DNA from 2 places in the Promicromonospora sp. NPDC052451 genome. Region 1 is predicted to be linked to the other one. Evidence: predicted binding sites of a transcription regulator. Region 1 holds the regulator's gene; the other holds the start of a gene.
The links. Region 1 encodes LexA, which represses DNA repair genes until DNA is damaged. Its sites were predicted from a motif close to TCGAACANNTGTTCGA; they were not measured.
Positions count from the first base shown of each region.

Region 1 (15,531 bases):
AGGTCCTGGCCTGGTGGCGCGGCGAGTCCACCGAGGCCGAGGCCCGCGAGGCGGTCACCGCCAACACCCGGCGGCTGGCCCGCAAGCAGATGGGCTGGTTCGGGCGCGACCCGCGCGTGCACTGGCTGGACGCCGCCTCGCCCCGCCTCCTGGACGAGGCGCTCGCGATCGTGGCCGACGCCGACGCCGGCACCCTGCCGGGGCCGGTTACGGGCAGCGAGCCCGTGCGCCGTAGCCTGGGCTCATGACGCAGCCCGCGACCAGCCCCGCGCCCTCTGCCCCGACGCCCGGCACGCTCGCCTTCACCAAGGGTCACGGCACCCGGAACGACTTCGTGCTGATCGCGGACGTCGAGGGATCGACCGACCTGAGCCCGGACGACGTCCGGCGCCTGGCCGACCGGCGCGGCGGCATCGGCGGCGACGGCGTCATCCGCCTGGCCCCGACGTCGGCCCTGGCCCGTGCGGGCGAGGAGGCCGCCCAGGCCGCCCTCGCGCAGGACCCGACGGCCGAGTGGTTCATGGACTACCGCAACGCCGACGGCTCCGTGGCCGAGATGTGCGGCAACGGCGTGCGCGTCTTCGCGGCGTTCGCCGAGCAGCAGGGCGTCGCGGACCTGACGGCCGGCCCCCTCAGCGTCGGGACGCGCGCGGGCGTCAAGCGCGTGACCAAGGAGGCGAACGGCTGGTACGCCGTCGACATGGGCCCCTGGTTCCTGCCCGGCGGCGAGTCCGCGGCGGCCGACGGGTACGACGCCGCCGTGGCGGTGCGCGGCTGGAGCGCCCCGCGCCCCGCCCTGAGCGTCGACCTCGGCAACCCGCACACCGTGGTCGCCCTCGCGAGCGTGGACGAGCTCGCCGCGCTCGAGCTCTTCCTCGCGCCCGAGGTGGCGCCCGTGCCGCCGCACGGCACCAACGTCGAGCTCGTGGTGCCGCTCGGCGAGGAGGAGGGGCCGGACGGCGTCGTCGGGCGCCTGCGCATGCGGGTGCATGAGCGCGGGGTGGGCGAGACGCCGTCGTGCGGCACGGGTGCCTGCGCCGCGGCGCTCGCGGTGCGGACCTGGCAGGGCGGGTCCTCGGGTGCCGGTGCGCCCGACACGTGGATCGTCGAGGTGCCGGGCGGTGAGGTGCGGGTGCGGCTGCTGCCGGGGGGCAACGTCGAGCTCGCGGGGCCCGCCGAGCTGGTCTACTCGGGGCGGGTCTCGCTCTGACGTCGGGCGCTGGTGGATAGCTGAGAGGGCTGCTTCACCAGTACGGTCACCCTCCGAGCAGCCTCAGCCCGTCACCCGCAGCACCCGGAAGCCCTTGGACGACGCCGTCCGCTCCACCGGGAGCCCCAGCGTCTCCGTGATCCAGCGGGCCAGGGAGTCCGAGCCCAGGTTCTTCTGCACCACGAGCCACGCCGCCGCGCCCGGGCCGAGCCGGGGCAGCCAGCGCGTCATGAGCTCGTGCAGCACCTGCTTGCCCACGCGGATGGGTGGGTTGGACCAGCAGGCGGCGAACCGCACGTCGTCGGGGACGTCGTCGGGCAGGACGGCCCGCACGTTGGTCAGCCCGAGTCGCTGTGCGTTGCGCCGCACCAGGTCGAGCGCGCGCTCGTTGACGTCGACGGCCCACACCGTGGCCCCAGGTGCCTCCAGCGCCAGCGTGATCGTGATCGGGCCCCAGCCGCAGCCGAGGTCGAGCAGGTCGCCTGCGGCCGGGGGCGCGGGCACGTGCTCCAGCAGCACGGCCGTGCCCTTGTCCACGCCGCCGGGGGAGAAGACACCGGACGCCACCTCGACCTCCAGCTCGCGCCCGGCGAGGCGGACGGTGCGGGTGCGGCGCTCGTCGTCCGAGGCGGGCTGTGCGGTGAAGTAGTGGTCGCTGGACACCGCGCAATCGTAGGCGCTTGCCGGTGGGCGCGAGCGGTGCCAGCCTGCGGGCATGGAGATCGCCGAGGCCACCGTCGACCGGTGGGACGACGTGCAGGCGGTGTTCGGCACGCGCGGCGGGGCGCACCACTGCCAGTGCCAGCGCATCCGGCTGGGCGACCGCGCCTGGTGGTACATGCCCGTCGAGGAACGCACCCACCAGCTCCGCGAGCAGCTCGACGGAGGCCCGGACGCCCCGACGTCCGGCGCCCTGCTCGGATACGTCGACGGCGAGCCGGCGGGCTGGGTCGCGGTGGCGCCCCGCACCCAGTTCGTCCGCTACCGCGGCAGCCAGGTCCCGTGGGCGGGACGGCACGAGGACAAGGACGACGCCGGGGTCTGGGCGGTCACGTGCTTCGCCGTCCGCGCCGGTATGCGCGGGCGGGGCCTGATGTACCCGCTGGCGGCCGCCGCCGTCGAGCACGCGCGCGAGCGCGGCGCCCGGGCCGTGGAGGGGTACCCGATCGTGCCGCAGCCCGGGCAGCAGGTCTCCTGGGGTGAGGTCAACGTCGGGACGCCGGGTCCGTTCGCGAGGGCCGGGCTGGCCGAGGTGAGCCGGCCGACGAAGCGCCGCCGGGTGATGCGGCTCGACCTCTGACCGGCCCTGTTCGCGCAGAGCGGTGCACGAGGCCCGGAAAGACATGGCCGCGGGACTTTCGGGCGTGGGATCCTTGTTGTACGAGTGCAAGAACCATCGAGAGTTAGGTAGTACATGACCCACACCCCGACAGAGCCCGAGCTCCCCGCAGAGGAGACGCCCGAACTCCGCGAGTCCCAGGCAGACGCCCAGGCGATCGCGAACGATGTCGTGGCACGGGTTCTCGCTCGGGCGGGGACCGCACGTGCCGACGGCGACACGGTGCACACCGTGGCCGACGGCGACCAGCTGGACCTCGAGGAGCGCACCGCGCTGCGCCGCGTGGCCGGCCTGTCGACCGAGCTCGAGGACGTCACCGAGGTCGAGTACCGGCAGCTGCGCCTGGAGAAGGTGGTGCTCGTCGGCCTGTTCTCGGGTGGCGAGCACGCGGCCCGAGACGCGGAGATCTCGCTGCGCGAGCTCGCGGCGCTGGCCGAGACGGCCGGCTCCCAGGTGCTGGACGGCCTGCTGCAGCGCCGGCAGAAGCCCGACCCCGGCACGTACCTCGGTTCCGGCAAGGCCCTGGAGCTGGCGCAGGTCGTCCTCGCGACCGGCGCGGACACCGTGATCGTCGACAGCGAGCTCGCCCCGTCCCAACGCCGTGCGCTGGAGGACGTGGTCAAGGTCAAGGTCGTCGACCGCACCGCGCTGATCCTGGACATCTTCGCCCAGCACGCCAAGTCCCGAGAGGGCAAGGCCCAGGTCGAGCTCGCGCAGCTCGAGTACCTCCTGCCGCGCCTGCGCGGCTGGGGCGAGTCGATGTCCCGCCAGGCCGGTGGCCAGGTGGGCGGCGCGGGCGCCGGCATGGGCTCGCGTGGTCCCGGTGAGACCAAGATCGAGCTGGACCGGCGGCGCATCCGTGACCGGATGGCCAAGCTGCGGCGCGAGATCGCCGCGATGAAGCCGGCCCGCGAGACCAAGCGGCTGAGCCGCAAGCGCAACGCGATCCCCGCGGTGGCGATCGCCGGCTACACCAACGCCGGCAAGTCGTCCCTGCTGAACGCGCTGACCGGTGCCGGTGTGCTGGTGCAGAACGCGCTGTTCGCGACGCTGGACCCGACAGTCCGGCGCACCCGGACCGAGGACGGCCGCGTCTACACGTTCACCGACACCGTCGGGTTCGTGCGGCACCTGCCGCACCAGCTGGTGGAGGCGTTCCGGTCCACGCTGGAGGAGGTCGGCGACGCCGACATCCTGCTGCACGTGGTCGACGCGTCCCACCCGGACCCCGAGGGGCAGATCGCGGCCGTCCGCGAGGTGCTGTCCGAGATCCCGGCGTTCGAGGACGTCCACGAGATCGTGGTGCTGAACAAGGCGGACGTCGCCGACCCGACGGTCGTCGGCCGCATCCAGCGCCGCGAGCGGCACACCGCCGTCGTCTCCGCGCACTCCGGTGAGGGCATCGCCGAGCTGCGCGCGCGGATCGCGGCCGAGCTGCCGCGCCCGGGCGTCCAGGTCGACCTGGTGGTCCCGTACGACCGGGGCGACCTGGTGCACCGCGTGCACGAGCACGGTGACATCGAGCTCACCGAGCACGTGGCGGCGGGGACGCACCTGCGCGGCCGTGTGGACGAGCAGCTCGCCACGGAGCTGCGGCAGGTCGCCGTCCTGTCCTGACCCGCCCCACGTCTCGGACGCCCAGGTCGCCCACGGTGACCTGGGCGTCCGACGTCTTCGACGACATGGTCACGCAAGTCGCTTGCGCAGTTCTGCAAGTCACGCAAGCGGTTTGCGTTGATCGCGGCTAGGATCGACGCATGTCGAGACGGTTGTCGGATGTGGCGAAGAAGGTCGGCGTGAGCGAGGCGACGGTCAGTCGCGTGCTCAACGGCAAGCCCGGGGTGTCCCAGGGCACCCGGGACGCCGTGCTCACGGCGCTGGACGTGCTGGGGTACGAACGGCCCACCAAGCTGCGGGGGAGCCGCGGCAAGCTGGTGGGGCTGGTGCTGCCCGAGCTCGTGAACCCGATCTTCCCCGCGTTCGCCGAGGTGATCGGCGGTGCGCTGGCCCAGCAGGGGTACACCCCCGTGCTGTGCACCCGTACCGCGGGCGGCATCACGGAGGCCGAGTACATCGACCTGCTCCTGGCGCAGCAGGTCTCGGGCGTCATCTTCGCGGGCGGGTTCTACGCCGAGCGACAGGCCGACCACGCCCACTACCGCCGCCTGGAGGAGCTCGGCCTGCCCGTGGTGCTCATCAACGCGGCCATCGAGGACCTCGCGTTCCCGAGCGTGGCGTGCGACGACCTGGTCGCCGTCGAGCAGGCGCTGGGCCACGTGGTCTCGCTGGGGCACGAGCGGATCGCGCTGCTCCTGGGCCCTGCGGACCACGTGCCGTCGGAGCGCAAGCTGGCGGCGGCCCGGCGGTTCGCGCAGCGCCACGGCCTGGAGCTGGACCCGGACCTGGTGGCCCACTCGCAGTACTCCCTGGAGAGCGGCCAGGCCGCGGCGAACCGGCTCGTGGAGCGGGGCGCCACCGCCATCGTCTGCGCGAGCGACCCGCTGGCGCTGGGTGCCATCCGGGCGGTGCGCCGCGTGGGGCTGTCCTGCCCGGCGGACGTCTCCGTGGTCGGCTTCGACGACTCCGCGCTGATGAACTCCACCGACCCTGCGCTGACCACGGTGCGGCAGCCGATCGAGCCCATGGGCCGGGCCGCTGTCGACCTGCTGGCGGCGTTGGTGGACGGCAGCGACGTGCCGCGGGACGAGCTGCTCTTCGAGCCGGAGCTCGTCGTCCGGGCGTCGACGGCGGCCGCGCACGAGCGGGCGAAGTCTGTCGCAAAACGATAAACCTTCTGTCGAGTTCTTGCGCGGTCGTTGTCACGTGATTTACGGTTCACGGCATGACGACGACGTCCGGCGCGCCCGAACCGCGCGCAGCAGCAGGCGACTGGTGGCGCAGCGCCGTGATCTACCAGATCTACCCCCGCAGCTTCGCCGACGGGAACGGTGACGGCACCGGGGACCTCGCCGGTGTCCGCTCCCGGCTCGGGTACCTGCGCGACCTGGGCGTGGACGCCGTCTGGTACACGCCCTGGTACGCCTCCCCGCTGGCCGACGGCGGGTACGACGTGCGCGACTACCGGACGATCGACCCGGCCTTCGGCACGCTCCAGGACGCCGAGGCGCTGATCGCCGAGGCCCGCGAGCTGGGCATCCGGACCATCGTCGACGTGGTGCCCAACCACGTCTCCGCCGAGCACGAGTGGTTCCGTGCGGCGCTGGCGGCGGCCCCCGGCTCGCCGGAGCGCGAGAGGTTCTGGTTCCACGACGGCAAGGGACCCGGCGGGGACCAGATGCCGACCCGCTGGGTCTCGAGCTTCCAGGGCGACACCTGGACCCGCACGACCAACCCCGACGGCACGCCCGGCCAGTGGTACCTGCACCTGTTCACCCCCGAGCAGCCCGACGTGAACTGGAACCACCCCGACGTGCGGCAGGAGCACGAGGACGTGCTGCGGTTCTGGTTCGACCGCGGCGCGGCCGGCATCCGCATCGACTCGGCGGCGCTCATCGTCAAGGACCCGGCACTGCCCGAGGTGCCCGCCACGCCCGGCCCGGGGGAGCACCCGCACCTGGACCGCGACGAGATCCACGACGTCTACCGCGGCTGGCGCCGCGTCGCCGACGAGTACGCGGAGCCTCGCGTGCTGGTGGGCGAGGTGTGGCTCGCGGACCACGAGCGCTTCGCGCAGTACCTGCGCCCGGACGAGATGCACACGGCGTTCAACTTCGACTTCATGGCCCGCCCCTGGGACGCGAAGGAGCTGCGGGAGTCGATCCGGACCACCCTGGAGGCGCACGCGCCCGTCGGGGCGCCCGCCACGTGGGTGCTGTCCAACCACGACGTCACCCGGCCCGTGACCCGGTACGGCCGCGAGGACTCGTCCTTCGACTTCGCCGCCAAGCGCTTCGGCACGCCGTCCGACCTGGACCTCGGTACCCGCCGGGCACGGGCGGCCGCGCTGCTGGTCGCCGCGCTGCCGGGCGCCCTGTACGTCTACCAGGGCGACGAGCTCGGGCTGCCCGAGGCGGACGTGCCGCGCGAGCTGATCCAGGACCCGATGCACTTCCGGTCCGAGGGCGTGGACCCGGGCCGGGACGGCTGCCGCGTACCGCTGCCGTGGACCCGCACGGGCCCCAGCCTCGGGTTCGGCCCCGACGGCGGAGCCGCGCCGTGGCTGCCCCAGCCCGGCGACTGGGCCGGCCGGTCCGTCGAGGCGCAGGCCGGCGACCCCGGCTCGATGCTCTCCCTCTACCGCCGGGCGCTGCACCTGCGGCGCGACCTCCCGGCGCTGCACACCGAGCCTCTCGCCTGGCTCGACCTCGGCGACGACGTGCTCGCCTTCACGCGCGGCGCCGGCTTCGCCTGCGTCGTCAACCTCGGGGCGGATCCCGTCCCGCTGCCCGACGGCGCGACGGTGCTGCTGTCGAGCGGCCCGGCGGACGGCGTCGTCGGGCCGGACGTCGCCGTCTGGCTGCGCCCGGCGCCCTGAACCCGTTCCTTCCCCAGACCCCCCTTCCCCGACGTGCCGCGTCCCCTGCGGCACCAGACCAAGGAGTGACAATGAAGTCAGCACGAAAGCGCGCGGCGTTCGCCCTCGGCGTCCTGTCCGTGGCCGGCACCCTCACGGCCTGCGGGTCGCAGTCCGAGGCATCGGACGACCCGACGGGCCCGGTGACCATCGAGGTCTCCATCGACGCCGGCCTGGAGCAGGCGGCCATCGACGCGTTCGACGAGCGCATCGCCCAGTTCGAGGAGGCCAACCCGGACATCCAGGTGGAGACCAAGGAGTTCACCTGGTCGGGCACCACGTTCGCGGCCGAGCTCGCGGGCGGCACCCTGCCGGACGTCTTCCCGATCCCGTTCACCGACGGTCGAGCCCTCATCGAGGCGGGTCAGATCGCCGACGTCAGCGACCTGGTGGCCGAGCTGCCGTACGCGGACCAGTTCAACCCCACCATCGCCGCGGCCGGCCAGGACGCCGACGGCGGCATGTGGGCGGTGCCGATCGCCGCCTACAACCAGGGCCTGCACTACAACCGCCGGCTCTTCGAGGAGGCCGGGCTCGACCCCGACAACCCGCCCACCACGTGGGACGAGGTGCGGGAGGCCGCCAAGAAGATCGCGGACGAGACCGGCCAGGCCGGCTACGCCCACATGACGCAGAGCAACACCGGCGGCTGGATCCTCACCACCGAGACGTACGCGCTCGGCGGCCGCGTGGTCGAGGGGGAGGGCGACGAGGCCACGGCCACCGTGGACAACGACGCCACCGTCGCGGCCCTGGAGATGCTGCGGGACATGCGCTGGGAGGACAACTCCATGGGGTCGTCGTTCCTGTACGACTGGAGCACCATCAACCAGGACTTCGCCGCGGGCAAGATCGGCATGTACGTCTCGGGCGGCGCCAACTACCCCAACCTGTTCACGCAGAACCAGATGGACCCCGAGGAGTACGGCGTCACCGTGCTGCCCCTGGAGGGCGACGATGCCGGCACGCTCGGCGGCGGCACGCTCGCCGCGGTGAGCTCCGCGGCGTCCGAGGCCGAGCAGGCCGCGGCCGTGAAGTGGATCGACTTCTACTACATCTCCAAGCTGACCGACCAGGACGCCGCCGTGGCCGAGGCCGAGGTGGCCGCCGAGACCGACCAGCCCGTCGGTGCCCCCGCCCTGCCGATCTTCGACCGCGAGACCTACGAGGAGCAGCAGAGCTGGATCAAGGACCTGGTCAACGTGCCCCTGGAGAACTTCGCGCCCATGACGGAGCAGATGTTCGACCAGCCGGTCATCCCGGAGCCCGCCGTCGCGACCCAGGAGGTCTACGCGGCGCTCGACCCGGTGGTCCAGGCGGTGCTCACCGACGAGAACGCGGACATCGACGCGCTGCTCGCCGACGCCCAGGTGCAGGTCCAGAACCTGCTCGACCGCGCCTGAGACTGCGACGACCCAGATGACCACCCTGTCCAGCCCTCTGCGGGCGACGACGGCGGACACCCCGCCGTCGTCGCCCCGGCCCGGCCGGCGCGTCCGCCGCACGCCCCGGGACTGGCTGCGCGACGGCGGCCTGAGCACCCTGGTCATCGCCCTGCCGATGATCCTCGTGTTCGGCGTCTTCTCCTGGTTCCCGATCGGCCGCGCGCTGGTCATGAGCTTCCAGCAGACCAACCTCGTCACCGCGCCCGAGTTCGTGGGCCTGGAGAACTTCGTGTTCGTGCTCTCCGACCCGCTGCTGGGCAAGGCCGTGGCCAACACGCTCTGGTTCGCGCTGCTCGCGCTCGTGTTCGGCTACCCGGTGCCCCTGGCCGCCGCGGTGCTGATGAGCGAGGTCCGGCGGATGCGCGGCCTGTACTCGGCGCTGGCCTACCTGCCCGTGGTGGTGCCGCCCGTGGTGGCCGTGCTGCTGTGGAAGTTCTTCTACGACGCCTCGCCCACCGGGGTGTTCAACACCGTCGCGGGCTGGTTCGGCCTCGGGCCCTACCCGTGGCTGCAGGACGCCGGGACGGCCATGCCGTCGCTGGTCCTGGAGGCCACCTGGGCGGCCGCCGGAGGCACCGTCATCATCTACCTCGCCGCGCTGGTCGGCGTGCGCACCGAGCTCTACGAGGCGGCCGAGGTGGACGGCGCCGGCGTGTGGCGCAAGGTCTGGCACGTCACGCTGCCGCAGCTGCGCGGCGTCCTGTTCATCACGCTGATCCTCCAGGTGATCGGCACGTCCCAGGTGTTCCTGGAGCCGTTCCTGTTCACCGGCGGCGGTCCCAACAACGCCACCCTCACCGTCCTCATGCTGATCTACGACTACGCGTTCGGCAGCAGCCTCGGCGGCAACTACGGCGCTGCGACCGCCCTGAGCCTCATGCTCGCGGCCGTCCTGGCCGTGCTGTCGGCGGTCTACTTCCGCGTGACCCGACCCTGGAGCTCCTGAGATGGCAGTCGAGACCGAACGCGGCATCATCTCCGCCCACGACCGGCGACGGCCGAGCGTGCGGGCCACCCTCGGCGTGCTGCAGGGCGGCCTGCTGGCAGCGCTGCTGGTCGTGGGGCTCGGACCCATCCTGTGGCTCGCCAAGGCTGCCGTCACCCCCACGCAGGACACGCTGCGCGACCCGCTCGGGCTCTTCCCGAACGGGATCGACTGGGCCAACCTCGCCACCGCGTGGACCCGGGCCGAGATCGACCACTACTTCGCCAACACGCTGATCCTGGCGGTGGGGGCCTGGTTCTTCCAGCTCCTGGTGGCCACCACGGGTGGCTACGTCCTGTCGGTGCTGCGCCCGCGCTACGGCAACGTCATCCTGGGGCTCGTCCTGGCCACCCTGTTCGTGCCGTCCGTGGTGCTGCTCGTGCCGCTGTACCTGACCATCCTCGACGTGCCGCTCGTGCACGTCAGCCTGCTCAACACGTTCTGGGCGGTCTGGCTGCCCATGGGGGCCAGCGCGTTCAACGTGCTGCTGGTCAAACGGTTCTTCGACGGCCTGCCGCGTGAGGTCTTCGAGGCCGCCCGCGTGGACGGCGCCGGGCCGTTCCGGCTGCTGTGGAGCATCGTGCTGCCGATGTCGCGGCCCATCCTCGGCGTGGTCTCGGTGTTCGCCGTCATCGCGGCGTGGAAGGACTACCTCTGGCCCCTGCTCGTGCTGCCCGACCCGGGCAACCAGCCGCTGTCCGTGCGGCTGCCCGCCATCGCGCCCTACCTGGAGCTCGACGTGTTCCTGGCGGCGCTCGCGATCTCGACGGTGCTGCCCGTCGCGCTGTTCCTGGCGTTCCAGCGGCTGTTCCTCAGCGGTGCCGGGCTGGGGGGCGCCGTGAAGGGGTGAGCCTGTGGACGAGGCGGGGTGGATGTCACCGCCCCCGCCTAGGATCGAGTGCGTGACCAGCCTTCCCGACGCACCCGCCGACAGTACCGCCACGCAGGACGTGCCCGACGTCGAGGAGCTCCTCGATCTCGCGGTCGGGGAGCTCGGCGGCGGGCGCAGAGAAGGGCAGCACCGCATGGCGGTCGCGGTCGGCGAGGCGATCGAGAAGGGTGAGCACCTGCTGGTCCAGGCGGGTACCGGAACGGGCAAGTCGCTCGGCTACCTGGTGCCCGCCGTACGGCACGCCGTGGCGGCGCAGAGCAAGGTCATCGTCTCCACGGCCACCCTCGCGCTCCAGCGGCAGGTCATCACGCGTGACCTGCCGCTCGTGGCGAAAGCGGTGGCACCGCTGCTGCCGCGCGAGCCGCGCATCGCGCTGCTCAAGGGGTGGCACAACTACCTGTGCGTGCACAAGGTGGGCGGCGGCTACCCCGCCGACGAGCCGACGCTGTTCGACCTGCCGGGCGGGGAGGAGCATCCCCGGGCGGAGGACGCACCGGGCGGTCAGGCACCCCGTGGCCGGCGCCGGGACGACGGCGCCACGCTCGCCGACCACGTGCGGCGCCTGCACGAGTGGGCGGGCGAGACCGACACCGGCGACCGCGACGACCTCGTGCCCGGCGTGCCGGACCGGGCCTGGCGCCAGGTGTCCGTCACGGCCATGGAGTGCCTGGGCGGCAAGTGCCCCATGCTCGCCGAGTGCTTTCCCGACAAGGCGCGCGCCGCGGCCCGGGAGGCGGACGTGGTGGTCACCAACCACGCGATGCTCGGCATCGCGGCCACCGGCAGCCCGGGAGTGCTCCCGGAGCACGACGTGGTCGTGGTCGACGAGGCGCACGAGCTCACCGACCGCGTCACCTCGTCCGCCACGGTGGACCTGTCCATGGCGTCGGTCGAGAACGCGGCGCGGCTCGCCCGCCGCAACGCCGGGACCAGCACCGAGGCCCTGGACAAGGCCGCACAGGATCTCGGCACGCTCCTGGTGACGGCACCCGCCGAACGCTTCCCCCAGGGTCTGCCGGACGACCTGCGCACGGCGGTGGCCGCGGTGCGCGACGCCGCGCGCGAGGTGCTGAGCGCCCTCAAACCGGACGCCGCGGGCGCCAAGGGCAAGGACGCCGGCCAGCCCGATCCCGGCCTGAAGATGGCGCAGGGCGCCATGCTCCAGCTGTTCGAGACGGCCGAGCGGATGGCCGCCCAGGACACGACGTCCGACGTCCTGTGGTGCTCGCGCCCGGACAACGGCTGGGGCGGCTTCGGCGACAACGTGACCCGCCTGCACGCTGCCCCGCTGCACGTGGCGGGCCTGATCCGTACCCACCTGCTGGGGGAGTCGACCGGCGTGTTCACGTCGGCCACCCTGGCCCTGGGCGGCACGTTCGACGCGGTGGCCGGCACGCTCGGGCTCAAGGGCGAGGACGCGCCGCCGTGGCACGGGTTCGATGCGGGCAGCCCGTTCGACTACCCGCGGCAGGGCATCCTGTACATCGCCCGGCACCTGCCGGCGCCGGGCCGGGAACCCACCACGGAGGCGCAGCTCGACGAGATCGCGGAGCTCATCACGGCGGCGGGGGGTCGCACGCTCGGTCTGTTCTCGTCGCGGCGCGCGGCGAACGCGGCGGCGGAGGCGATGCGGGAGCGGCTCGACGTGCCGATCCTGGCGCAGGGGGACGACCAGCTGCCCACGCTGGTGCGCGAGTTCGCGCAGGACCCGGCGACGTGCCTGTTCGGCACGCTGTCCCTGTGGCAGGGCGTCGACGTGCCGGGCCCGTCGTGCCAGCTCGTGCTCATCGACCGCATCCCGTTCCCGCGCCCCGACGACCCGGTCAAGGCGGCCCGCGCCCGCGCCGTGGAGCAGGCGGGCGGCAACGGGTTCATGGCGGTCTCGGCCCAGCATGCGGCGCTGCTGCTCGCGCAGGGTGCGGGGCGCCTCGTACGGAGCACGGAGGACCGGGGCGTGGTGGCGGTGCTCGACCCGCGGCTCGCCACCGCGCGCTACGCGTCGTTCCTCACCCGGTCGATGCCCGGGTTCTGGCCCACGACCGATCCGGCGCTCGTCCGCGCCGCGCTGGCCAGGCTGGACACCTAACCTAGGCGCATGGCAGCCATCTCGGACGTCCCAGCCGACCGAACCCCCGCAGCCCGGACCACGAAGCTCGCGATCGTCGGGGCGGGGGCGGTCGGCTCCACACTGGCCTTCGCCGCGCTCACCCGTGGCTCGGCGCGCACCATCGCGCTGCACGACGTGAACCGGGCCAAGGTCGAGGCCGAGGTGCTCGACCTGCGGCACGGGCTCATGTTCACCTCCCAGGCCCACGTGATCGGCTCGGACGACGTGGCCGTCTGCGCGGACGCGGACGTCGTGGTCGTCACGGCCGGGGCGAAGCAGAAGCCGGGGCAGACCCGGCTCGACCTCGCCGAGGGAACGATCGGCCTGATGCGCCAGATCCTGCCGCCACTGGTGGAGGTCGCGCCCGACGCGACCTACCTGATGGTGACCAACCCCGTGGACGTGGTCACGTACGCGGCACTCCAGATCTCGGGACTGCCCCGCGAGCAGATGTTCGGCAGCGGCACCGTGCTCGACTCGTCGCGGCTGCGGGCGGGGCTCGCCGAACGCTGCGGGGTGGCGGTCGCCAACGTGCACGCGTACATCGCGGGGGAGCACGGAGACTCGGAGATCGCGCTGTGGAGCTCCGCCTCGATCGGCGGGGTACCGCTGCTGGAGTGGGAGCCCCTGGCCGGCCACCCGCCGCTGGACGCCGCGGTGCGGGCCGAGGTGCACCGTGAGGTCGTGGACTCGGCCTACCGGATCATCGCGGGCAAGGGTGCCACCAACTACGCCGTCGGCCTCGCAGCCACCCGGATCATCGAGGCGGTGCTCAAGGACGAGGGCCGGATCATGCCGGTGTCGTCCCTGCTGGACGACTACCACGGGATCGGCGACGTGTGCCTGTCGGTTCCCTCGCTCGTGGACCGCCGCGGGGTCGCGGGCACGGTGCGCGTGCCGCTGTCGGACGAGGAGCTGACGGGACTGCGGGCGTCCGCCGAGAGCGTGCGCGGGGTGCTGCGGCGCTTCGGGTTCTGAGCCTGGCCGCGCACCGCCGGTGATGGCGGAGCGCCCGCCCGCGACCCGGTGGCTTCGACCGCGGGGGTCGAACCGGTCGGATCGCGGACGGGCGCTCTGCGCTCCGCCGCGGGCGCCTAGAGGCTGCGCAGCACCGCGACGACGCGGCCCAGGATCTGCGCCTCGTCACCCGGGATGGGCTCGTAGGCCGGGTTCTGCGGCAGCAGGAACACGTGGCCGCCGGCCTGCTTGAACGTCTTGACCGTGGCCTCACCGTCGATCATGGCGGCGACGATCTCGCCCTGCTCGGCCACGTTCTGCCGACGCACCACGACCCAGTCCCCGTCGCAGATCGCGGCGTCGACCATCGAGTCGCCCGCGACCTTGAGGAGGAACAGCTCACCGTCGCCCACGAGCTGGCGGGGGAGCGGGAAGACGTCCTCGACGACCTGCTCGGCGAGGATCGGGCCACCGGCCGCGATGCGGCCGACGAGCGGCACGTACGACGGCGGCGGGGTGCCGGCGTCGTCCGGCACCGAGCTGCCCCAGTGGATCTGGCCGCTGCGCCGCGGCTCGGGCCAGTGGATCTCCCCGCGCGAGGGCTTGTCCACCTGCTCGGCGAGCGGCTCGACGAGCTCCATGGCGCGCGGCCGGTTGGGGTCGCGGCGCAGGAAGCCCTTCTTCTCCAGCATCTGGAGCTGGTGCTTGACGCTGGACGGGCTCGCGAGGCCGACGGCCTCACCGATCTCACGCATCGACGGCGGGTAGCCGCGCGTCTCGAAGGACTGCCGGATCGTGTCGAGCACGAGGCGCTGGCGCTCGGTGAGGCGGTCTGTCGGCGAGATCGCGTGCACGTCGGCGACCGCCTCGTCGCCCGGCGCGTCCAGCGTGGCGACGCCGGAGAGCGCCGTGTCGACGGCTCTCGTGTCGCTGGTCTCGTCCCGTCCCGTCATACCCGTGCCCCTCCCGTTCCGACAAATGTTCTCCTCTGCGGGACCCACTCTAGGTCACAAAGCGGCTCGGCTCAAACGAATGTTCGAGCGTGTCTCGACACGGCCGGTGTCTCGTGCTACACAATGGTACGTGCGTTCGACGAACGCGTGTATGGCGGACAGAGGTTCGACTCGCTCTTCGAGGAGGGGCCATGGGGGACGTGATCCCGTTGCGGCAGTACACCCCGGCGTACACCGAGACCTACGCGCCGGTGCGGCCGATCGGGCCGGTCGTGGTCCGGCCCCACGCGCAGGCGCCGTCGCGCACGGTCGCGGAGCGGCTCGGCCTGGCCGGGCTGCGGATCACGCGGCGCGGCCGCGTGGTGCTCGTGCTGCTGGCCATGCTGCTCGTGGCGCCGATGGCCACCTGGGGTGCCACGGCGGTGGCCAGCGCGCCGGGTGAACCCGTCGAGGTGCGGGTGCACGCGGTCCAGCCGGGGGAGACCCTCTGGGGATACGCGCAGGAGGTGGTCCGGCCGGGCGAGGACGTCCGGGACGCGGTGGCTCGGCTCCAGGAGCTGAACGAGATGTCGTCCGGTAGCGTCCGGGTGGGTCAGCTCCTTCTTCTTCCCGAGGAGTGACCCGGGGACACGGTTCGCCGTCAAATGTTGCGGCGATGTTGCATGGCGGTGGTTTGCCCGCTTACGGTCGGGGCGCGACCGGAGGTCTCCGGTCCGTGGTCGACCACGCAGGAGTGAGCATGCACTGCCCGTTCTGTCGCCACGCTGACTCGCGCGTGGTGGACTCACGGACCGCCGACGACGGCCTGTCGATCAGGCGCCGGCGGCAGTGCCCGAACTGCAACCGGCGGTTCACGACGGTCGAGACCGCCAGCCTGTCGGTGGTGAAGCGGTCGGGGGCCACCGAGCCCTTCAGCCGCGACAAGGTGGCGGCGGGCGTGCGCAAGGCCTGCCAGGGCCGTCCCGTCAGCGACGACGACCTCGCGATCCTGGCCCAGCGCGTCGAGGAGACCCTGCGGAGCAACGGCAGCGCGGAGATCGACGCCTACGAGGTGGGCCTCGCCATCCTCGGGCCGCTGCGCGAGCTCGACGAGGTGGCGTACCTCCGGT
Region 1 covers NZ_JBIUAP010000010.1:2,889-18,419, forward strand. Annotated here, with positions in the region: gene miaA (tRNA (adenosine(37)-N6)-dimethylallyltransferase MiaA) at 1-248, shown strand, start outside; gene dapF (diaminopimelate epimerase) at 245-1,210, shown strand; gene ACIG47_RS17735 (class I SAM-dependent methyltransferase) at 1,274-1,873, opposite strand; gene ACIG47_RS17740 (GNAT family N-acetyltransferase) at 1,926-2,510, shown strand; gene hflX (GTPase HflX) at 2,625-4,166, shown strand; gene ACIG47_RS17750 (LacI family DNA-binding transcriptional regulator) at 4,307-5,338, shown strand; gene ACIG47_RS17755 (glycoside hydrolase family 13 protein) at 5,392-7,044, shown strand; gene ACIG47_RS17760 (ABC transporter substrate-binding protein) at 7,116-8,486, shown strand; gene ACIG47_RS17765 (carbohydrate ABC transporter permease) at 8,503-9,474, shown strand; gene ACIG47_RS17770 (carbohydrate ABC transporter permease) at 9,476-10,363, shown strand; gene ACIG47_RS17775 (ATP-dependent DNA helicase) at 10,386-12,491, shown strand; gene ACIG47_RS17780 (L-lactate dehydrogenase) at 12,501-13,490, shown strand; gene lexA (transcriptional repressor LexA) at 13,607-14,422, opposite strand; gene ACIG47_RS17790 (LysM peptidoglycan-binding domain-containing protein) at 14,614-15,042, shown strand; gene nrdR (transcriptional regulator NrdR) at 15,162-15,531, shown strand, end outside.

Region 2 (15,531 bases), on a different contig from region 1:
TCGGCGGCCACGGTAGTGACGGACCCGCGCTTGAGTCAACGTTGCACCACCCCTGGCGGGATCACGCCCGGACCCGGGTGCGGTACCGCAGCGGGGACACACCCACCTCCCGCTTGAACGCGGTGCTGAACGCGCTCTCCGACGCGTAGCCGAGCTCGGCAGCCAGTGCGCCGACGCGGACGTCCTGGTGCCGCAGGGCGCGCCGGGCGAGCAGCATGCGCCACCGGTTCAGGTACGCGACGGGCGGGATCCCCGCCACGGCGCGGAACCGCTGCGCGAACGACGTCCGCGACATCGCGGCGGCGCGGGACAGCTCCGTCAGGCCCCACGCCCGGGCCGGGTCGGCGTGCATGAGGCCGACGGCGGGGCGCAGCCGGTCGTCCGCCAGCAGCCGCAGCCAGCCCGCGGGCGGTCCGGCCGGGTCACCCGCGGCCTCGTCCGCCGTCTGCTCGATGTAGGCCCGCAGCACCTCCAGCAGCAGGAGCTGCCCGTGCTGCCGGACGGCGAAGGCCGTGCCGACCCGGTCCCCGGTCACCTCGACGTACAGCCGGTGCAGGGTGCCGCGCAGGTTGGTCGCGGCCACACCGGACCCGCGCACGTGGGCCAGCGGCGGGAGCGCCTGGCTCAGCAGCGCGTGCCCGGCGGGGTCGAGGTCGACATGGCCGCCGATGACGACGTCGCGCGCGGCGCCCGCGGACCCCGGCGGCGGGAGGGTGGCGAAGTCGGCGTCCGGCACGACCTCGCGGGGCGGCCCGTCACCCGTGCCGCCCTCGGCCCGCAGCCACGTCCGCCCGTTCAGGACGGCGACGTCGCCGGGCCCCAGCGCGACGGGTCCGGCGCCGTCGGTGCTCAGGCGGGCGCGACCGCTGACCACCGCGAAGAACTTGATGCCCTCGATCTCGGCGCGCGAGACCCACGGCCCGTGCACGGCGAACCCGCCCGACACGACGCCGCGCACCTCGACGAGGTCGAACACGGCGGAGAGCTGGTCCTCGATCACCTCCGTACTCTCGCGCAAGAAATACGCACTGACAAGTATTCAGAGTCCGCCTGCGCGCAGGCAGGGTGGTGACCATGCAGACAACACACCAGCAGCACCCCCTCGGCACCGGCTTCACCCCGGCCTCCACGGCCGACGACGTGCTGGCCGGGATCGACCTGACCGGCACGAACGTCGTCGTCACCGGCGGGCACAACGGCATCGGACGCGAGACCACCCGGGCGCTCGCCGCCGCCGGGGCCTCCGTCACCGTCGCGGCGCGCAACCCCGAGCGGGCCGCCGAGCAGCTCGCCGGCATCCCGCGCGTCGACACCGGGAGGCTGGACCTCATGGACCCGGCGTCGGTCGACGCGTTCGCCGCCTGGTACCTGGGCTCCGGCCGGCCGCTGCACGTGCTGATCAACAACGCGGGCATCATGGCGGGGCCGCTGGTGCGCGACGCACGCGGCTACGAGTCCCAGTTCGCGACGAACCACCTGGGGCACTTCCAGCTCACCCTCGGCCTGCTGCCCGCGCTGCGCGCCGCGCACGGCGCCCGGGTGGTCAACCTGACCTCGGGCGGGCACCGCTTGTCCGGCATCCGGTGGGACGACCCGCACTTCACGGCGGGCTACGACGAGATGGGCATGCTCGCCTACGGCCAGTCCAAGACCGCGAACGTGCTCTTCGCGGTCGAGCTCGACCGGCGCTGGGCCGCCGACGGGATCCGCGGGTACGCGGTGCACCCCGGCATCGTCATGACCACCAACCTGGGCCCGTGGCTCGCCGAGGGCGAGCAGCGCACCCCGTGGCTGGACCACGACGCCCGGCGGGCCATGGGGCTGGTCGACGAGGCAGGCGAACCCGTCGTCGACCCGGACAACGAGAAGAAGACGGTCCAGCAGGGGGCGAGCACGAGCGTGTTCGCGGCCACGAGCCCGCTGCTGGCCGGGATCGGCGGCGTCTACCTCAAGGACAACGACGTCTCGCCCCTGGACCCCGAGCCCCAGGACATCGACTTCGCCACGGAGCAGAACCCGCCCGCCACGGTGGTGCCGCACGCGATCGACCCGGGGTCGGCGCGGCGGCTGTGGACCCTCAGCGAGGAGCTGCTGGGCCGGTAGCCGGCGCCCCGCCTAGGATCGCTCGCGTGAGTGCTGTCCCGCGCAAGAACCACCAGATCGCGGTGCTCGTGCTGGAGGGCGCCAAGCCGCTCGACGTCGGCATCCCCGCGCAGGTGTTCTCCAACCGGCCGAGCATGCCCTACGAGGTGCGCGTGTGCGGGGCGGCGCCGGGCCTGGTGACCGGCGGCGACGGCCTCTCGTACCACGTCGCCGAGGGGCTGGCCGCGCTGGAGCGCGCCGACACCGTCTTCGTCCCCGGGTACCGCACGCCCGCGGACGCCGACCCGCCGGCCGTGGTCGTCGACGCGCTCCGCGCCGCGCACGCGCGCGGGGCGCGGCTGGCGGCGATCTCGACCGGCGCGTTCGCGCTCGCGGCGACCGGGCTGCTGGACGGCCGGCGTGCCACCACCCACTGGCACTACACCCGGGCGCTGCGCGAGCGGTACCCGCGCGTGCAGGTCGACGAGAACGTGCTGTTCGTGGACGAGGGCGGCGTGCTGACCTCGGCGGGTGCCGCCTCGGGGATCGACCTGTGCCTGCACCTGGTGCGGCGTGACCACGGCGTGGGGCTGTCCAACCACGTGGCCCGGCGGCTGGTGGCAGCGCCGTACCGCAGCGGGGGACAGGCGCAGTACGTGCCCCGCAGCGTGCCCGAACCGCTCGGCGACCTGTTCGCCGAGACGCGCGCGTGGGCGCTGGAGCACCTGGCCGAACCGCTGACGCTGGAGACGCTCGCCGCCAACGCCCGGGTCTCGGCGCGCACGTTCTCGCGGCGGTTCGTCCAGGACACCGGCTACACGCCGATGCAGTGGGTGCTGCGGGCGCGCGTGGACCTGGCCCGGGAGCTGCTGGAACGCAGCGACCTGGGCGTGGAGCAGATCGCGCACCGGGTGGGGCTCGGCACCGCGGCGAACCTGCGCCTGCACTTCCACCGGATCCTGGGCACATCGCCCACGGAGTACCGGCACACCTTCTCGGCGTGAGCGGCCGGCACGGGGGGTGGCGGGATCCTTGCGGGTGGTGGCGAAGTGTCTGGCGGGATCCTTGCGCACCGGGGCGATCGAGCCGCTTTCGGGCCGCCCGCGCGCGACGGAGCATGGGTGCGACGAAAGGAAACGACACCCATGACCCGCATCGCCATCAACGGCTTCGGTCGCATCGGCCGCAACTCCCTGCGCGCCCTGCTGGAGCGTGACAGCACGCTCGAGGTGGTCGCCGTCAACGACCTCACCGCCCCCGACGCCCTCGCGCACCTGCTCAAGTACGACAGCTCGCTCGGCCGGCTCGGCCGTCCCGTCGAGGTCGACGGCGACGAGCTCGTCGTCGACGGCCGCCGCATCACGGTGCTCGCCGAGCGCGAGCCGGGCAAGCTGCCGTGGGCGGAGCTCGGCGTCGACATCGTGCTGGAGTCCACCGGCCGGTTCACCGCCGCCGACGCCGCCCGTGCCCACCTCGACGCCGGGGCCCGGAAGGTGCTGGTCAGCGCCCCGTCGGCCGGCGCCGACGTCACGCTCGCCTACGGTGTGAACACCGACGCCTACGACCCGGCAGCGCACACGATCGTGTCGAACGCGTCGTGCACCACCAACGCCCTGGCGCCGCTCGCCTCCGTGCTGGACGACCTGGCGGGCATCGAGCACGGCTTCATGACCACCGTGCACGCCTACACCCAGGAGCAGAACCTCCAGGACGGGCCGCACCGCGACTGGCGTCGTGCCCGCGCCGCCGCCGTCAACATCGCGCCCACCACCACCGGCGCGGCCAAGGCGATCGGGCTGGTGCTCCCGGGCCTGGACGGCAAGCTGTCGGGCGACTCGATCCGCGTGCCCGTGCCGGTCGGCTCTCTCGTGGAGCTGAACACCACGGTCGCCCGCGAGGTCACCCGCGACGAGGTGCTCGCCGCGTACCGCGCCGCCGCCGACGGTCCGCTGGCCGGCATCCTCGACTACTCCGACGAGCCGCTGGTCTCCAGCGACATCACGGGCGAGGCGGCGTCGGCCATCTTCGACGCGGCCCTGGTCCGGGTCGAGGGCCGGCACGTCAAGGTCGTGGCCTGGTACGACAACGAGTGGGGCTTCTCGAACCGCGTGATCGACACGCTGGAGCTCCTGGCCCGCGGCTGACGCCTACCGGTCACGGGGGCGGACGGCGGTCCCGGTCTGCTCGACCCACCGCCGCTGCCCCCGGGTCTCCACCGCGCGCCGGCGGTAGTGGGCGCGGACCCACGCCACCGCGTCGGTCGGCGCCACGCCGCTCAGGGTCGCCAGGACCGCGAGCGCCGTGCCCGTCCGGCCGACACCTCCGCCGCAGGCGATCTCGACGCGCTCGGTCGCGGCCCTGGTGTGGGCCTCGCGCAGGGCGGCGAGGGCGTCGTCGGTCGAGTCCGGGAGGCGGAAGTCCCGCCAGCGGACCCAGCGGTACTCCCAGCCCTCGACCCGGGGGTCCTTGCCGCGCAGGTAGACGGCGAAGTCCGGGGCGGGCACGTCCCCGCGTGGCAGGCGCAGCCCGGTGCCCCGGACCCGTCGCCCGTCGGGCAGCTCGACGACGCCGTCGGTCAGGTTCCAGCGGCGGAGCTCCTGCTGCTCGCCGGCTGTGCTGTCCATGGGCTCAGGCTAGTGGGTGAGGTCTTCGGGCGAGGTCGGTCCGTTGCCTTGAGAACGGTCCTTCGGGGGACCGATCTCGAGGCAACGGGCCGACGTCGGCGCGAGAGGTGTCAGAAGGTCCAGCGCTGCGCCTCCGCGCCCGAGCAGGTGCGGATCTCCAGGCGCTGGCCGTCGTGCTGCGGGGTGCCGCCGACGGTGGTCAGGCACTTGCCCGACTGCGGGTTGACGAGCGCGCGGGTGGCGGACTGGTATGTCCAGCTCTGCGCCCTCGTGCCGTTGCACGTCCAGAGCTGCACGACGGTGCCGTCGGCCGTGCCGCCGCCCGACACGTCCGCGCACCGGCCGAGTGCGCCGAGCGTGGAGCCCGACCGGGTCCAGGTCTGGGCGGCGTTGCCGCTGCAGTTCACGATCTGCAGCGGGTTGCCGTCGAACGAGTCGGCCCAGGGCACGTCGACGCACATGCCGTTGGCGGCGCGCACCGGCCCCGTGCCCGACGGCAGCGGCGAGGTGCCGCCGTCGCCCCCGCCGCCGTCCGATCCGTCGATCGGGCTGGCCGTGCCGGAGAACGGGTCGAGCTGGATGTAGGCCGCGGTCGGGTTGCCGTCGTGGACCAGCGACTCCTGCGCCAGCACGTCGTCGAACGCGAACCCGTAGGCCTTGCCGTTGGCCATCTGCTGGTGGATGAACTTGGAGTAGTAGTCGGTGACCGACGCCTCGTAGAAACCCGACGTGCTGGTGCCCGGCTGCGTGGTGCGGGTCAGCAGCGTGGAGCGGTGGAAGCCCGCGCACAGGGTGCGGGCGATGGCACCGATGTCGTTGTTGGGGGCCGCCAGGTCGTTGTAGCAGCCGAAGATCGAGTCGCTCGACGGCTTGCGGAACTCGGTCACGTACGCGCCCGAGGCGTTGGTGAAGCGCATGACGCCGTTCACCACCCGGCCGGTGAACACCGTGGCGGGGTCGTAGGAGTAGGGCGCCACGGTGAGGTTCTCGTTCGTGTACTTGGCCCACACCTGGTCCACGTACGACGACAGGACGTTGGGGTCGAGCTGCCCCGTGCCGATGGCGTGGCTGGGTGCCAGGACCCGCAGGAGCGACCCGTCCGGTGCGCGCTGCTCGAGGTTGTTCCAGCCTGGCGTGGCCTCCAGCGCGTTGACCACGTTCTGGTAGCCGTCGGGCTTGAGCATGCCGGTGCTGAGCACCGTGCCGTCGGCCTTGCGCAGGCCGGTCTGGTAGGGCGCGGAGAGGAAGTCGACCTGGGTGCTGTTGATCCACAGGCCGCCGTCGTTGAGCGTGAACTCGGTCCAGGAGAACAGCTTGTTCCGGTTGGGGTCGCTCGGGTTCTGCACGGCGGGCTGCACCAGGCGGCCGTCGTTGACCACCTTGAAGGACAGCTTGCTGCCGTAGGAGAAGTACACGCGCCCCGACATCTTCGGGAGCTGGATGGTCTTCGACTGGCCGTTCGCCGGACCGGCGATCGAGGCGTCGGGGGCGTCCACGGGCGTACCGCCGACGGTGGGCCAGGCGTGGAACGTGCCGGACGCGTCGGCCCAGCCCAGCCGGCCGGTGCCCGGGTCGCCCAGCACGTACACGAAGACCTGGTCACCGCGCCCGGAGTCGTTGGTGATGGTCAGCGGGATCGTGGCCGGTACGGCCGAGGCGGCCTGCGGCTGGGCGACAACGAGGGCGCTCGCGGTGACGGCGAGCACGCCGAGTGCCGCGACGGTGTTCAGCAGTGCGCGGAGCCTGGGCCTTCCGGTGCGGGGTCGTGCCTGGGACCTTGCCTCGGTACGTGACATGGAGATCTCCTCGCGTTCCGTCGAGTACGTCGTCGTACTTACTGGGATGTCAGCAGAACGGATATTAGTGAGGAATCCTGACAAGGTCACCGATCTGCCGTCGAATTCACCCGGTGCTCTCGTTGCGCGTCCTGTTCACCGCGGTGTCGGGGCACGGTCACCCGGCCGTCTCCTAGCGCCACTAGAACGGCAGCATGAACCCGGGACCTGAGCTGAACCGTCGCACCCTCCTCGGCGCCACCGGCCTGGCGGCCGCCGGGCTCCTGCTGCCGTCCGCGCCGGCGTTCGCCCGGTCAGGACGTCCGGTGCTCACGCACGGCGTGCAGCTCGGCGACCCGCGCGCCGACGGCGCCGTCGTGTGGACGCGCGCCGACCGGCCCGCACGGATGTTCGTCGAGATCTCCCGCGACCCGGACTTCCGGCGCGTGGTCCGCGTGCGCGGACCGCTGCTGACGCCCGAGACGGACGGCACCGGCGAGGTACGCCTGACCGGCCTGCCCGGCGGGCAGGAGGTGCACTACCGCGTCGTGGCGCAGGACCTGGACGGCCGGGCCGACAGCCAGGCGCTGACCGGCCGGTTCCGCACCGTGCCCCGGGACCGCAGCGACGTGCGGTTCGTCTGGTCGGGCGACGTCGTCGGGCAGGGCTGGGGCATCAACCCGGACATCGGCGGCATGACCATCTACGACGCGATGGCCGCCCGCACCCCCGACTTCTTCCTGCACAGCGGCGACACCGTCTACGCCGACGGCCCCCTCCAGGAGACTGTGACGCTGCCCGACGGCCGCGTCTGGCGCAACGTCGTCACGCCGGAGAAGTCCAAGGTCGCCGAGACGCTGGCCGAGTACCGCGGCCAGTTCGCCTACAACCTGCTGGACGAGAACGTCCGCCGCTTCGCCGCGCAGGTGCCCCAGCTCGTGCAGTGGGACGACCACGAGGTCACGAACAACTGGTACCCGGGCGAGGTGCTCCAGGACGACCGCTACACGGAGCGGCGCGTCGACGTGCTGGCCGCGCGCGGGTTCCGCGCCTTCCACGAGTGGCAGCCGGTGCGCCGGCAGGACGCCGTCGACGGCCGCGTCTACCGCAAGGTGTCCCACGGCCCCCTGCTCGACGTCTTCGTGCTCGACATGCGCAGCTACCGCGACCCGAACTCCACGGGGACGACGCCGGAGCGCATCCTCGGCGCCCGCCAGGCCCGCTGGCTCGTCGAGGAGCTCGACCGCTCCCGCGCCACGTGGAAGGTCATCGCCTCGGACATGCCCATCGGCATCGTGGTGCCCGACGGCGACAGGATCGAGGCCGTCGCCAACGGGCTGCCGGGCGTGCCGAACGGCCGGGAGGCGGAGCTCGCGTGGGTGCTGCAGGAGATCAAGCGCCGCCGCGTGCGCAACACCGTCTGGCTCACCGCCGACGTGCACTACTCCGCCGCGATCCACTACTCGCCCCAGTGGGCCGCGTTCGAGGGGTTCGACCCGTTCTGGGAGTTCGTGTCGGGGCCGCTGCACGCCGGCGCATTCGGGCCGAACACGCTGGATCCCACGTTCGGCCCCCGGCAGGCGTTCGTCAGCGCGCCGCCGCGCGCCAACACCTCACCGCTGGAGGGCTTCCAGCACTTCGGCGAGGTGAACATCGAGGGGGACACCGGCCGGCTCCGCGTCGACCTGCGGGACCAGGCGGGGCGCTCGCTGTGGACGACGACGCTGGACCCGGCGCGGGGGAGCGGGCGGGGCGAGGGCTGACGACGGCCGGCTCGTTCCCCGGCGCGCGGTGCCTCAGCAGGCCTCGAGGACGAAGAAGATGAAGGACACGAAGGCGGTCCGCTCCCCGCTCGCGATGCGTGGCGTGAGGAGCTCGGCCGGTGTGTCCGGGGCCGGCGGCGGCTCGGCGACGGTCGCGATGCGGAACCCGGCGGCCGAGAACTCGTCAGTCATCGAGTGCAGCGGGCGGTGCCAGTACGTCAGGGTCCCGGGTTGACCCGCGAACTCGTACTCCTCGGAGAACTCCCGGACGGCGAAGTAGTCCTCCTCCGGCGCGAAGAAGGGACGCACGAGCGGGTGGTTGACCGAGAGAATGAGGCGCCCGCCGGGCTTGAGCACCCGGTGCAGCTCCGTCAGCGGCCCGTGCCAGTCCTCGAAGTAGTGCAGCACCAGGGACGAGACCACGTCGTCGAAGGTGCCGTCCGCGTAGGGCAGGGGCTGCGTGAGGTCCGCGACGGTCAGCGGCACGTCGTCGCCGAGCCGGCGGCGGGCGAGCTCGATCATCGCGGGGCTGCCGTCGAGGCCGGACATCTCGGCGCCGCGGTCGCGCAGCGCGGCCGACAGCGGCCCGGACCCGCAGCCGGCGTCGAGGACCTTGCGGCCGCGCACGTCGCCCGCCAGGCGGACCATGGCCGGCCGTTCGTACCAGGCGTTGAGCAGGCTGCCGGAGTTCTCGGCGTCGTAGCTCGCGGCGAACTCGTCGTAGTGGTCGGCCTTCATCGGAACCCTCTGCTCGATGGTCGGTGGCTGCGGCTGACGCTAGCGGGCCGCGTCGTCATGAAGGCCTTGTGACGGGTGTCTCTCCGAAGTAAGCCAGGTTCCTCCCGGTGGTGTTCACCGTGGTGGGGGCCGGTTCGGGTCTGACCTGGTCGGTGGAGTGGGCCGCGAGGGGCTGGCGGCTGTCGGGTTCCGAGGGTGCGTCGACCGGTTTCTGCTGGTGGCAGAGCGGGTCGGTTCAACGAGCAGTGCGAACATGTGTGCGATAGGTTGGTGGTATGACGCGATCGGGTGAGGTGCGGGGACTGGCGGGCGAGGGGCCTGTCGGGTCGGTGCTGCCCGGTGGTGTGCTGCCCGGTGGTGCGGGGATGTCCGGAGGGCGGGTGGCTGGTGGTGTCGGTGCTGTGGCTGATGTTCGGGCTGTGCGGGAGGCGCTGGCGGGATTGATTCTGCCGGGTGCCTCTGACACGTCCGGGTCGGGCCTGGTCTCGCGGGAGGTCCAGGGCGAGTGGGTGGATCTGCTGGGTGAGTTGGAGGCGGTGAAGGCTGCGGTGACCGCGACGCAGGCCCGCCTGGTGGTCGCCCTGGACGAGGCCACCAGGGCTGAGGAGGCCCGGCAGGGTGTTCGGGTGGAGCGTCGGGGTCGTGGTGTGTCGTGCCAGGTGGGTGCCGCGCTACGGGTGTCCCCGCACGCGGGGTCCGGGTTCGTGTCCACGTCCCGGGTGTGGGTCACGCAGATGCCCCACACGTTCGCGGCGTTGCAGACGGGGATCCTCTCGCAGTGGCGGGCCACCCTGTTGGTGCGGGAGACGTCGCACCTGTCGGTGGAGCACCGTGCTCTGATCGACGAGCAGGTCTGCGGCCCCGCACACCTGGATGCTTTGGTACGGATGGGGACGCGGCGGTTGGTGGCCCGGATCAAGGAGCTCGCCGCGAGCCTGGATGTGCACGCGTGCGTGAACCGCAACGCTCGTGCGGTATCGCAGCGGCGGGTCTCGATCCGCCCGGCCCCGGACCTGATGGTCTACCTGACCGCTCTGGTGCCGATGGGGCAGGGTGTGCAGGCCTACGCCCACCTCAAGCACCACGCCGAGGCCACGAAGACGGGTGGGGACGAGAGGGGGACCGGTCAGATCATGGCCGACACTCTGATCGAGCGGGTCACCGGGCGTGAACCCGGTCAGGCCGCGGACGTGCCGGTGACGATCAACCTCCTCGTCTCCGACGACACGCTCCTGGCCGGTGGCACCCAGCCTGGTGTGATCACCGAGGGTGTCCCGGTGGGTGCGGGTGTGGTCCCGGCGCCGGTGGCCCGCAACCTCGCAGCCCACGCGATCGACACGAACGCGGCGTGGTTGCGCAGCATCTACGTCGACCCGTCCGGTCGTCTGCTGGCTGCGACGTCCACCTCCCGGTTCCACCCCCGAGGCCTGGCGGGCTTGCTACGCGCCCGGGGGCAGGGCATCTGCGCCACGGCGTGGTGTGACGCACCGATCCGCCACCTGGACCACATCACCCCCCACATTGAGGGTGGTGAGACGAGCCTGGACAACGGGCAAGGCCTGTGCGCCCGGTGCAACCACGCCAAGCAGGCACCCGGCTGGATACAGAAACCCACCCAGCACGACGGACGCCACGCGGTAGAGACCAGGACCCCGACCGGGCACACGCACGTCTCGGTGGCACCCATGCCACCGACACCGGTCCGGGCCAGCGGCAGGAGGACGAACGGCGGATCGCAAGGTGACGCGCCCGAGCTCGGTACCACGCGCCGACCCGGTGGTGCGGCCCAACCTGATGTCGCGCCCCGGCCGGGCGGCACGCCGATGCCTCGCGGCGCGGCATCGGCCACCGACGCGTCCCAGGCCGCAGGTGGCACCACGATCCCGGGCTGGACCCCAGCCGTGGGCATGCCTGGCCCCGCACCCGGCCGCACCCCACGCAGCCGCTACACGATCGGCTGCCACACCCCCCGCGACCGGGGAGCGATTGCTTACCGACCAAGCCCACCACGCCCGACACACGGGCCACCTGGTCGAGCCCGCGCACGAACACGGAGACCCGACCTCACCTGGACCCACCCCACCTGAGAGGCATGCAAAAAGCCCTCCGGCTCAGCGTTTCCGCTGAGCCGGAGGGCCCTTCGACACGGTGGGCGATACTGGGTTCGAACCAGTGACCTCTTCGGTGTGAACGAAGCGCGCTACCACTGCGCCAATCGCCCGTGCTGCTCACCCCTTGGGGCGTGCGTGGACGATATTAGCCTGCTTCGAGCGCGGATGCGAAATCCAAATCGCCAGGTCGCCTCAGGGGTCGATCCGCTCCCGCATGTTCCGCTCGAACAGGTCGCGCGCAGCCGCCGACAGCTCGCCGATCTCCAGGTCCACGCCGTCCAGCCACACCGTCGGCTGCACGTTGCGCACCGATCCGGTCAGCAGCATCCGGGCCTCCCCGGCGGCCACCCGGTCCAGCACGGAGAACGGCAGCTCGCCGTCCTTCGCCTCGCGGACCGGCAGGCCCGCCTCGGCGCCCCACTCCAGCAGCAGCTCGCGCGTGATGCCCGCGAGGCAGCCCACCGACAGCGGGGGAGTGACCAGCTCGCCGTCGATCTCGACGAACACGTTGGACCCCGTGCCCTCGCACAGGTCGCCCTGGGTGTTGGCGAGCACCGACTCGTCGGCGCCCTTCTTGATCGCGTCCGCGAGCGCCACGACGTTCTCGGCGTACGACGTCGTCTTCAGGCCGGCGACCGCGCTGTTCTCGTTGCGGGTCCAGGGGGCCCGCGCGGCGCGGCCCGTCGGCACGACGACGGCGGGCGTCGCCGCCACGACGACCGTCTGCGGCCCGTCCGTGCGCCCCGAGCCGAGCGGCCCGATGCCGTCGGTCACGGTGATGCGCAGGCGGCCGGCGTCGGGGGATGCCGACAGGACCGCGTCGACGCCGTCGCGCACCTTGCCCAGGTCGAGCGTCGCCATGCCCATGCCTGCCGCCGAACGTTCCAGGCGCGCGAGGTGCCTGGTCAGGGCGAACGCCTGCCCGTCGAGCACCGCGCAGGTCTCGAACACGCCGTCGCCGACTGTGATGCCGTGGTCGACCGCGCTGAGCGCGGCCTCACCGGGCGCGACCATGCGCCCCTCTGCCCAGATGACCGTCATGGCGCCCAGTGTGTCACCGGCGCAGGGTGACGTGCGTGACCTCGGGCGTGTGCCGCACGTTGGTGGACGAGAACTCGATGGGCGGCACGCCGTCGAACACGCGGGTGCCGGAACCGAGCGTGAACGGCACCACGTGCAGGCGCAGCTCGTCCACGTGCCCGGCGGCGAGGTACTCGTTCAGGGTGGTGGCACCGCCCGTGATGGAGATGTCGCGGTCGCCCGCAGCCTCCCGTGCCTGGGCGAGCGCGCTCTCGATGCCGTCGGTGACGAAGTGGAAGGTGGTGCCGCCCTCCATCGGGATCGGCTCGCGCGCGTGGTGGGTCAGGACGAAGACGGGCCCGTGGTACGGCGGGTTCTCGCCCCACCAGCCCGTCCAGTCCGGGTCCCAGTCGCCGCGGCCCGGGGTGAACATGTTGCGCCCCATGATGTACGCGCCGGCGCCCACGATGGCGTCCACCTCGGCCTGGTGCGCGTCGCCGTGCTCGAACATCCAGGTGTGCAGGCGTTCGCCTGCCAGCGGGCCGAACGGGTGCTCCAGGCTCTGGTCGTGCCCGGCGGAGTAGCCGTCGAGCGAGACTGCCATGTCTGCTTTCACGATTCCCATGCCCGGTCTGACGGCGGCGGCTGCCGGAACTCATCGGTGAGCGGGATCAGCCCTCGCCGCGGTAGCTCCCGAAGCTCCACAGGTTGCCCTCGGGGTCGCGGACCACGCAGGACCGCCCGCCGTAGTCCTGGTCGGCAGGTTCGCTCAGGCTGGTCCCGCCGGCGGCGAGGGCGGCCGCGTGGGCGCCGTCGACGTCGTCCGTGACGGCGTAGGCCGAGCCCGTCCCGGTCTGGTCCGGCCACCGGGGGCGTGGCCGGTGCGTGCCGAGCATGACGCCGCCGCCCTGCGGCCAGCCCAGCTCGGCGTGGTGGACCACGGTGGGGTCGGCGTCGTCCCGGTAGACGGCGGTCTCGGTGAAGCCGACGGCCTTGAGCCAGGTCAGGGCCGCGTCGGCGTCGCGGTAGGTCAGGGTCACCCACAGTCCGGTGCTCATCGTTCTCCTCCTCGGTCAGGTGTCTCCCACGATGCCCCGGACGGGTCGGCGACGTCTTGAACGAACGGGAGCTCCTCGCGCAGCCACGTGGACGGCGTGCAGCCGCCCAGGGCCACCCACTCGCGGGTCATGTGGGCGTGGTCGGCGTACCCGGCGGCCGCGGCGACGTCGGCCAGCGTGACGCGGCCCGAGCGGGCCGCGACCACGAGCGCGCGGCGGGAGCGCGCAAGGCGGGCGACGCGGCGCAGGTCCCGGGGCGTGAGCCCGCACTCGGCGCGGACGAGGTCCTGCAGGTGCCGGCGGCTCCAGCCCTGCTCGGCCGCGACCCGGTGGACCTGGCTGCCGCCGGCGATGCGGGCCAGCGCCCGTCCGACGTCGGCCCGTGGGCCGGGTTCGCCGGCCCGGGCCAGCCGCTCGACCAGAGCTCGGACGACCGTCGCGCCGTCCGGGGAGTCGGCGAGCATCTCGGGCAGGTGCGCGAGGTGCGGCGCGACCTCGGCCAGGCTCGTCAGCTCGCCGGCGAGCTCGCCCGCGGGTACACCGAGCAGCGCGCGGGCGCCGCGCAGCGTGAGCGAGAGGCTGATACCGCGCTGGTGCCCGTCGTGGTGGATCGCGGCGGGCCGGGTGTGCAGGCCGGACACGCACGACCAGGCCCGACGCCGGGTGTCGTCGCGCCCCGTCCACGAGACGTCGATCGGTTCACCGAGCGGCAGCTCGAACGTCAGCCCGGTGCCGGGCATGCCCCGGTGCACGCCCGGCGCCCCCATGTCGAGGTCGTACGGCACGACGGCGCTGACGTAGGGGGCGAGGACCTCCGGAACCCCGGAGCCCGGGACAGGTGCCACGCCTCCACGGTAGCCCCGGCCTGTGGCACACGAGGCGGGTGGATCCCCGGCTCACCCGCCCGACGCCAGCCCGACCAGCCGTTCCGCCTTGAGCTCGGTCTCGTGCCACTCGGCTGTGGGGTCGGAGCCCCACGTGATCCCGGCGCCCGTGCCGAACCGCAGCACGCCGTCGGCCCACCAGAAGGTGCGGATGCCGACCGCGAGGGACGCCTCGCCGTCGTGCACCCAGCCCACCGCACCGCAGTACGGGCCGCGCGGGACGGGCTCCAGCTCCTCGATGATCCGCAGCGCGCTCGACTTGGGCGCGCCCGAGACCGAACCCGGCGGGAACGTCCCGGCCAGCAGCCGGCGCCACAGGTCGCCGGAGCGGGCGACGTCGTCACGCAGGGTGCCGCGCACGCGGGAGACCAGGTGCACCAGGCCGGGGTGCTCCTCGACGGCGAGCAGCGCGGTGACCTCGACCGTGCCCGGCCGGCACACGGTCTGCAGGTCGTTGCGCACCAGGTCGGTGATCATGACGTTCTCGGCACGGTCCTTCTCGGTGAGGCCGTCCGGGGTGCGGGCCGTGCCCTTGATGGGTCCCGACTCCACGACGGTCGCGCCGTCGTCGTGGAGCACGGAGAGGTAGAGCTCGGGGGAGGCGCTGACCACCCACACGGGGTCCAGCCCGGTCGCGGCGGGCACGTGGACGGCCGCGGCGTGCGGGGCGGGGTTCCCGGCGGCCAGGCGCGCGGCGAGCGCGCAGGCATCGGGCTCGGTGGCGCCGGCGGGCAGCGGCGCCGACAGGACCCGGCAGATGTTGGCCTGGTAGACGTCGCCCTCGCGCACGTGCTCGCGCACCCGGGCGACGGCGGCCTCGTAGCGGGCCTGGTCCATCGACGAGGTCCAGGCGTCGGGCGCGGGGCCGCACCACGTGTCGTCCGGGGCGTCCGGCGGCGGGACGACGGCGTCCCGCACCCGCGCGAAACGCCACGCGCGCGCCGGGCCCTCGAAGTCCGCGACCACGAACCAGGTGCCCGTGGCGAGCCGGTCCGGTTCGGCCCGCACGTCGACGCACTCGACGGCGCCGGTCGCCACGCGACCGTCGAAGGTGGCCCAGCCGGTGTCCCCGGTCACGTCGTCCCGGGTCGCGGTGGCGTCGGGACGGTGGGTGACCGGTGGAATGGTGCGCTTTGCGGGCGGATGGGCCGAACGGGGGAACACGGGTCAACCGTACGGCGGCGCGCGCGATTGGACGGTTCGCCCTCCGGTCGATTAATGTTCAGATCACGCCGGAACGCCGGGGGAAACCCCAGGACGTCCGGCTTCGCGGATGTAGCTCAGTGGTAGAGCATCACCTTGCCAAGGTGAGGGTCGCGGGTTCAAGTCCCGTCATCCGCTCGGAACACCGCTCTCGTGGGCTTTCGGCCCTCAGAACCCGAGCACGGTGGGTTGGCCGAGAGGCGAGGCAGCGGCCTGCAAAGCCGTACACACGGGTTCGAATCCCGTACCCACCTCGCAGGCACGACGGGCGAT
Region 2 covers NZ_JBIUAP010000004.1:148,758-164,288, reverse strand. Annotated here, with positions in the region: gene ACIG47_RS08760 (AraC family transcriptional regulator) at 62-1,000, opposite strand; gene ACIG47_RS08755 (SDR family NAD(P)-dependent oxidoreductase) at 1,075-2,103, shown strand; gene ACIG47_RS08750 (GlxA family transcriptional regulator) at 2,130-3,086, shown strand; gene gap (type I glyceraldehyde-3-phosphate dehydrogenase) at 3,228-4,226, shown strand; gene ACIG47_RS08740 (protein-tyrosine phosphatase family protein) at 4,230-4,706, opposite strand; gene ACIG47_RS08735 (beta-1,3-glucanase family protein) at 4,817-6,502, opposite strand; gene ACIG47_RS08730 (alkaline phosphatase D family protein) at 6,697-8,244, shown strand; gene ACIG47_RS08725 (class I SAM-dependent methyltransferase) at 8,278-8,982, opposite strand; gene ACIG47_RS08720 (DUF222 domain-containing protein) at 9,348-11,069, shown strand; tRNA gene ACIG47_RS08715 (tRNA-Val) at 11,132-11,203, opposite strand; gene ACIG47_RS08710 (aminotransferase class IV) at 11,286-12,134, opposite strand; gene ACIG47_RS08705 (dihydrofolate reductase family protein) at 12,148-12,738, opposite strand; gene ACIG47_RS08700 (VOC family protein) at 12,785-13,171, opposite strand; gene ACIG47_RS08695 (helix-turn-helix domain-containing protein) at 13,168-14,016, opposite strand; gene ACIG47_RS08690 (chorismate-binding protein) at 14,068-15,132, opposite strand; tRNA gene ACIG47_RS08685 (tRNA-Gly) at 15,325-15,396, shown strand; tRNA gene ACIG47_RS08680 (tRNA-Cys) at 15,442-15,512, shown strand; tRNA gene ACIG47_RS08675 (tRNA-Val) at 15,525-15,531, shown strand, end outside.
Region 2: ACIG47_RS08720 (DUF222 domain-containing protein) is a predicted target of LexA. The motif match lies at 9,230-9,245, and genes of this name have one in related genera.